One region of the Exiguobacterium sp. s95 genome, then DNA from elsewhere that is predicted to be linked to it. Evidence: riboswitches for the same ligand, from Rfam matches in the RefSeq annotation. Region 1 holds a riboswitch; the other holds the start of a gene.
The links. A riboswitch is a leader RNA that binds a small molecule or an ion and turns the genes downstream of it on or off. The one in region 1 is predicted to bind S-adenosylmethionine.

Region 1 (3,441 bases):
GTATGTAAACGTGTTGAGCAGGAGGGCTGTCGCTCCGGCTTCGACCAGTCGTTTCGCCTGCTCTTTCAAGCGGAAGACCGGACCACTCAATGTAATCGCATAAAGGGCCCGTTTACCGGTCCGTTCATAGTGTGCATCGAGGACTTCCCGTCCAATCCGCGCCCGGTCGAGTGCCGGTGTCAGCGGATTGTCGTATAAGATTTCGTCATCCTTGACGAGATCAATCCCGCCGGCGAGCTGGGCTTCCAGTTGTTCCCGTAAAAAAACGAGATCCCGTCCGATGACGCCTTTGAAGATGCTCATCAACAGGGGGCGATCATGGACTTGGATCAATTGGCGGACGCCCTCGATGCCGAATTTAGCACCGGGGAAATCCGGTGTGAATGAAGCGGGAAGCTGAAGATCCGTCAGTTTGATTTGACCGTCGAGTGACAGCTTGCCGAAGACGGTCGTCAAAATCGCCGAAAAGTCTCGTGAGACGTTGTGTTCCGGATAACGGATCGTGACATACCCTTTTCCGTCGTGTTCTTCCGTATGGACGACTTGTCCTTTAAAGGATTCAAGCTGTTGTTGTTCCAAGTGATTCAAATCGGTCCATGAGCCGACCGTCAGACCGAGGGCGATTTGCTCTGCCCGTTTTGGTAACTGATCGGTCACGCCGAGTTGGTAAGTTGCGGTAATGTACGCCATGATCGTCGTCTCTCCCTTGTTAAAAAATACAAAAATGGTCCCTCGTCAATGACAAGAGACCATGAAAAATTGCGCGTGGACTCTTATCTGTCAGCGTGTTAGCTGCAAGAATTAGCACCGTGCCAACTGGTCGGTTGCTGCGACATCATAGGGCTCGTCCCTCCGTCTGCTCTTGATAAGAATTGGATGAAATTGTGAAATCTAATTGCAATTTTTACATGAGATGGACGTGATGTCAAATAATTTTTTGAAAATTTATTTTTTTTGAAATCCGCTTCTATAGATGGCGGTCTTTTAAATGGTTTTTCACTAAAAATTGGAATTGACAGATGATTTAAGACGGGCGTAATATTCGAATCAACATCGAACACAACAACCACATATGACTCTTATCGTGAGTTGGCAGAGGGAATTGGCCCGAAGACGCCGCAGCAACCGACCATCCGGCACGGTGCTACATCCAACAGACATTCGTCTGAGAGATAAGAGGACGGATGATACCCCGCGCCTCTTTTCTATGACGAAAAGCGGCGTTTTTTTGTGTAGAAATGAAGGGGGAAGCAAGATGGCATATCAAGCATTTACAGAACAAGACGCCATTAAACGTGTCCGGGAACTCGGACTCATCGGACAGGAAGAAGCGACGGCAGAAGAAATCGGCGACGGCAACTTGAACTTAGTCTTTCGGATTCAGGCAGGGAAAGAACGTTTGATCTTGAAGCAGGCATTACCTTATGCAAAAGTCGTCGGGGAAAGCTGGCCCTTGTCACTCGAGCGGGCCTGGATCGAACAGTTGGCACTGAAGGAATTCGCAAAATACGCGACGCCATTCGTTCCACGGGTCTTTCATGCCAGTCATGAAGAAGCGTATACGGTGATGGAGGACTTGTCGCACCTGCAAATCGTTCGGACGGGATTGCTCGCCGGCGAAACGTATCCGCTCCTTGCAGAACATGTCGGTTCTTACTTGGCGCGGACGTTATTTTTCACGTCAGATTTTGCGCTCGGTCCAGTCGGAAAAAAGCAGGTCGCACGTGACTATTACAACCCGGATTTATGCGACATCACGGAAAAGTTAATCTTTACGGATCCGTTTTACGACGCGGAAACAAACAACATCGAGAGCGGCTTGGAAACAGACGTACAGCAGCTCTGGCAGGACGAAAAACTGAAGCGGGAAGTGGCGAAGCTCGAAACGTTGTTCATCACGAAAGGGGAAGCCTTATTACACGGGGATTTACATACAGGAAGCATTTTTGCTTCGGCGGGCGAAACGAAAATCATCGATCCGGAGTTCGCTTTTTACGGACCGTTCGGGTTTGATGTCGGTCAGTTCATTGCCCACCTCTGCTTTGCGGCGTATCCGAACTATGCTGAGTTGCGGGAGACGCGGGTGAAGGATATCGATACGTTCTGGCTGACGTTTGCTTCGACGTTCACGGCACTTTGGGAACGGGAAGCCGTCGAACCGTTCCGGACGGTACCCGGGCTTGTCGATGATGTCCTCAGTACAATTCTCCAAGACGCGCTCGGTTTCGCCGGTTGTGAACTGATCCGGCGGACGATTGGTTTGGCACCGGTCGCTGATTTGGAACAAATTCCGGATGCTACGACGCGCCTTGAACGGAAACGTCATGCGTTACGCCTCGGGACGGCATTGATTAAACGGCGCGGCGAATGTAAGACGTTTACCGATCTCCGGAATTTTGACGTGACGGAGGAATTGAGCCGATGAGCGAGTTTATCCGTAGTGTCATCTATGAGCGGGCGTGCTTAAAGATCCTTGATCAGACCCGTCTCCCGCAAGAAGAACGGTACGAAGTCATTCATGATTTGGCGCAAGCGGTTGAGGCGATTAAACAACTTCGTGTCCGGGGGGCGCCGGCAATCAGTCTGTTCGGTGGATTCGTCCTCGTGCAGGAAGCGTTCCGGACGACGGGATCGCTTGACGAGGTCAAACAAAAACTGTTGACGGTATCGGCGGAGTTACTGGCGACCCGGCCGACCGCCGTCAATTTGCGGAACGTACTCGATGCGCTCAATCAGCTTATCCTTTCGAGCACAACGCTCGAGGAACTGCCGAAACGTCTGGAACAAAAAGCACTTGCCCTTTATGAAGCCGATGCCAAGACGTCACGGCAAATCGGTGTGCATGCGTTGGAGCTGTTTCAAGCGGGAGACCGGGTGTTGACGATTTGTAATGCCGGATCGATTGCGACAGCGGCGTACGGGACGGCACTGGCCCCGTTTTATCTCTCGAAAGAACAAGGCATTCCGTTATCCGTCTATGCGTCGGAAACCCGGCCTTTGTTGCAGGGGGCACGTTTGACGACATGGGAGCTGCAACGGGCAGGGATTGACGTCACCTTGATCACGGACAATATGGTCGCGCATACGATCAAGGAAAAGCAGATCACCGCCATCATCGTCGGCGCGGACCGGATCACCCGTAACGGGGATACGGCCAATAAAATCGGGACGTTCCAGCTGGCGTTACTCGCACGTGCCTTCGGGATTCCGTTTTATGTCGCGGCACCGCTGTCGACGTTTGATGTGACGAGTTTATCAGGTGACGAGATTGAAATTGAAGAACGCGATGCTAGTGAAGTGACACAACTGGCGGGGAAAGTAACGGCACCAGCCGGAACAAAGGTCTTTAATCCGGCATTTGACGTGACACCGCACGAGCTCATCACGGCGATCATCACGGAACTCGGCGTCATTGAACGGCCGAGCGTGGAAACGATCGAA
Region 2 (3,441 bases), on a different contig from region 1:
ACCGAAGGCGAAGAAAGTCAAAAAAGAGCGGCGCCTCCGGGAAAAGAAAGTCCAGCAACTCGAACGCCTCGATACGACGACGTTACCCGGTCAACCAATCGAATTTGTTGATAAAACGGCACTCGATTTTGCTTCCTACGACGGCATGCGTCTCGTCATCGTCGGTAATGAGCAACAGCGCGCCGTCTACCGCGACTTCTTTGCGGAGACGGGGATTGAATTAATCCATCTTGGCGGTGACGCCCAAGCCGCAAAAAAAATCGCCTGTCTCGCGAAAAAGACGGACGCGATCGTCGTCGTCAAAAGTCGGGTTTCTCACGCAGCAGCGGCACATGTCCTCGTGCAAGCAAAAAAGCACGATATTCCGTTTGCGATTGAACGACTCGATGGACGACGCTCTTTGTATACGGCGTGCCAGCAACAACTTGAAAAAGCAATGGTCCAACGTTTACTAAAAGACAAGCGTTAAAAATGAAACCTCCTCAAAAATAAACCGTAAAGAAAGGTAGCACTTATTTTTGAGGAGGATCTTTCGATGTCAAAACAATTAAAATTAGCAGCGCGCGAGTCGTTGCAGGGACGATGGGGCTTCATGGCATTAATGATGTTGTTGTTCTTAATCATTCAAGGCGTTCCGAACGGATTTGCGTCCTCACCCGAAGAGGAGTTCCAATTTATCGACTTGATTGGTATGCTCTTGACGGTGTTGACCTTACCGGTTGCAATGGGATGGTCATGGCTCGCCCTATCTGTCGCCCGAGACGAGCAGACGAAAGTCGCCGATTTGTTTGAGCCGTACAAAATGTTCTTGAAAGCCATTGGAGTGTCAATCGTCCAAACCTTTTTCTTAGGGCTATGGTTCTTACTTTTCATCATTCCAGGAATCATTAAGTCATTCTCTTACATGTTGACGTATTACATCATTCGGGACGAACCATCGATTGGCATCCTTGATGCCATTACGCGTTCACGCCAAATGATGGATGGACACAAAAAAGAGGCGTTTTTCCTCGTCCTTTCGTTCATCGGTTGGTTCTTGCTCGGAATTGTTACGATCGGAATCGGTTTCCTCTGGATTGGCCCGTACTTCAGCGTCACAATCGCGAAGTTCTACGATCGCGTGCGTGGGGAAGAAGTTTCGACGACTGGTCACCGGACAGCCATGATGGATGCAAATCACAATGACTCACCGTTCGTATCACCAGAATGAATTGATTTTGAACAGCACCATACAAAGCAGGGATTGCCATCTTAAACCGATGTGCAATTCCTGTTTTTAGCTTCTAGACAAAGAAGTATCAAGAAACAGAGTGATTTTCCAAATGTTTTTAATTCCGATAGGAAAAGAAGGTTTAAAGGTTGCTTTACTCTGCTAAAAGATGTACGCTAATTTCAATTATTCTTATCACGAGAAGTCGAGGGACTGGCCCGACGACACTTCAGCAACCCCGCATGAGCGGAAGGTGCTACTTCCAAGAGGAATTTATTCCTTTGAAGATAAGAGCCGACAGTAGATATTCGTCGCTCTTTTCTAAACGAAAAGAGCGATTTTTTATGCAAAAAGGGGGCACAGGGGATGGAATACGGATTTTGGTTACCAATCTTCGGGGGTTGGTTACGAAACGTCGAGGATGAACAAATGCCAGCGACATTCGATTATGCGAAACAAGTCGCACAGACGGCAGAACGGATTGGCTTTTCTACGACATTGATTGCAGAATTGAACTTAAACGACATTAAAGGAATAGCCGAACCGAGTCTTGAGGCGTGGACGACGGCAGCGGCGATTGCGGCGACAACGGAACGGTTGGAAATCATGACAGCCGTCCGGCCCGGTTTTCATAATCCGGCGACGACAGCAAAAATGGCGGCGAACCTCGATCAGTTGAGTAACGGACGTTTTACGCTCAACGTCGTCTCGGCCTGGTGGGAGGAAGAAGCCCGTCAATACAATGGGATTTTTACAGCCCATGACGAACGATATGCCCGGACGAAAGAATTCGTGACGGTCATGAAAGGATTATGGGCGGACGCATCACCCTATAGTTTTGATGGGGCGTACTATCAGCTGGAACGGGCAGAGCTTCACCCGAAACCCGTTCAGCGTCCCGGAATCAAGCTCTACGCTGGTGGTGAGAGTGAGACGGGGAAACAGACGATCGTCAATCACTGTGATGCCTATGTCATGCATGGAGGAACGGTCGATGAAGTCGCGACGAAAATTACGGATATGAAAACCCGCCGCGCGGCGACCGGGAAGCAGCCGCTTGCGAGTTTCGGACTGGCGGCCTACATCATCTGTCGCGAGACGGAAGAAGCGGCGCTCGAAGAATGGCACCGGATTACGAACGTTAAAGAAGACGGTGCCGGATATGCCGGGTATGACGACTTCGTCAGTAAATCGCAACTCGAACAACAGGTCAAACGAAATGACTATTCGGTCTCAAACCGGGGACTGCGTCCGAACTTGATTGGGACGCCGGATCAAATCGCAGAACGGATTCTTGAATTTGAAGCAGTCGGCGTGACATTGCTCTTGCTTCAATTTTCTCCGCAACTCGAAGAAATGGAACGCTTTGCCCGCGAGGTCATGCCACGCGTCGAAGCGAAACGAAAGGTAGGTCAACTAAAATGACGAAAATTCATATCTTACACGAAAATCAGGAATGGACGGATCATTTAATCAAGCGACTCGAGGAACTCAACTTACCGTATGAACAGTGGCACCTCAACGAAGGGGTCGTCCCACTCGATGAAACACCACCGGAAGGCGTTTTTTACAGCCGGATGAGTGCCTCGTCCCATACGCGCGGGCACCGCTATGCACCAGAATTGACGGAAGGGGTCCTCGCTTGGCTCGAAGAACATGACCGGACCGTTTTCAACGGAACCCGTGCGTTACGACTCGAGGTCAGTAAGGTCAACCAATACACCGCCTTACGAAAAGCAGGTATCCGTGTTCCGAAAACGACGGCAGCCGTCGGACGTGATCAAATCGTCCAAGCCGCTCAAAACATCGGAGTATCGTCGTTCATCACGAAACACAATCGTGCCGGTAAAGGACTCGGCGTTCAATTGTTCCACTCGATTGAAGCACTCGAGACGTATCTTGACGGACCGACATTCGATGAGCCGGTCGACGGCATCACGTTGATTCAAGAGTACATTCAAGCACCTGAACCCTACATTACGCGTTGTGAATTCGTCGGTGGTAAGTTCGTCTATGCGGTCCGTGTCGATACGTCGGAAGGATTCGAGCTCTGCCCCGCGGATGCTTGTGTCATCGATGATTTGTTCTGCCCGGTCGGAGAAGAGGCGGCAGAGACACCGATGAAATTCCAAATTGTCGACGGGTTCGATGACCCGATCATCGCCCAGTATGAAGCGTTCCTGCAAGAAAATAAAATCGCGGTCGCCGGGATTGAGTTCATCAAGGATGCA

Region 2: it holds a riboswitch for S-adenosylmethionine, as region 1 does, so the genes downstream of both, KNP99_RS08970 (LLM class flavin-dependent oxidoreductase) here and mtnK (S-methyl-5-thioribose kinase) in region 1, are expected to answer to the same signal.

Annotation. Positions count from the first base shown of each region.
Region 1 is NZ_JACSMM010000005.1:133,399-136,839, forward strand. Features, by position in the region: gene KNP99_RS10495 (2,3-diketo-5-methylthiopentyl-1-phosphate enolase) at 1-690, opposite strand, end outside; SAM riboswitch class I at 771-872, opposite strand; SAM riboswitch class I at 1,077-1,179, shown strand; gene mtnK (S-methyl-5-thioribose kinase) at 1,256-2,425, shown strand; gene mtnA (S-methyl-5-thioribose-1-phosphate isomerase) at 2,422-3,441, shown strand, end outside.
Region 2 is NZ_JACSMM010000004.1:40,967-44,407, forward strand. Features, by position in the region: gene KNP99_RS08960 (DUF2325 domain-containing protein) at 1-469, shown strand, start outside; gene KNP99_RS08965 (DUF975 family protein) at 536-1,210, shown strand; SAM riboswitch class I at 1,400-1,504, shown strand; gene KNP99_RS08970 (LLM class flavin-dependent oxidoreductase) at 1,577-2,635, shown strand; gene KNP99_RS08975 (ATP-grasp domain-containing protein) at 2,632-3,441, shown strand, end outside.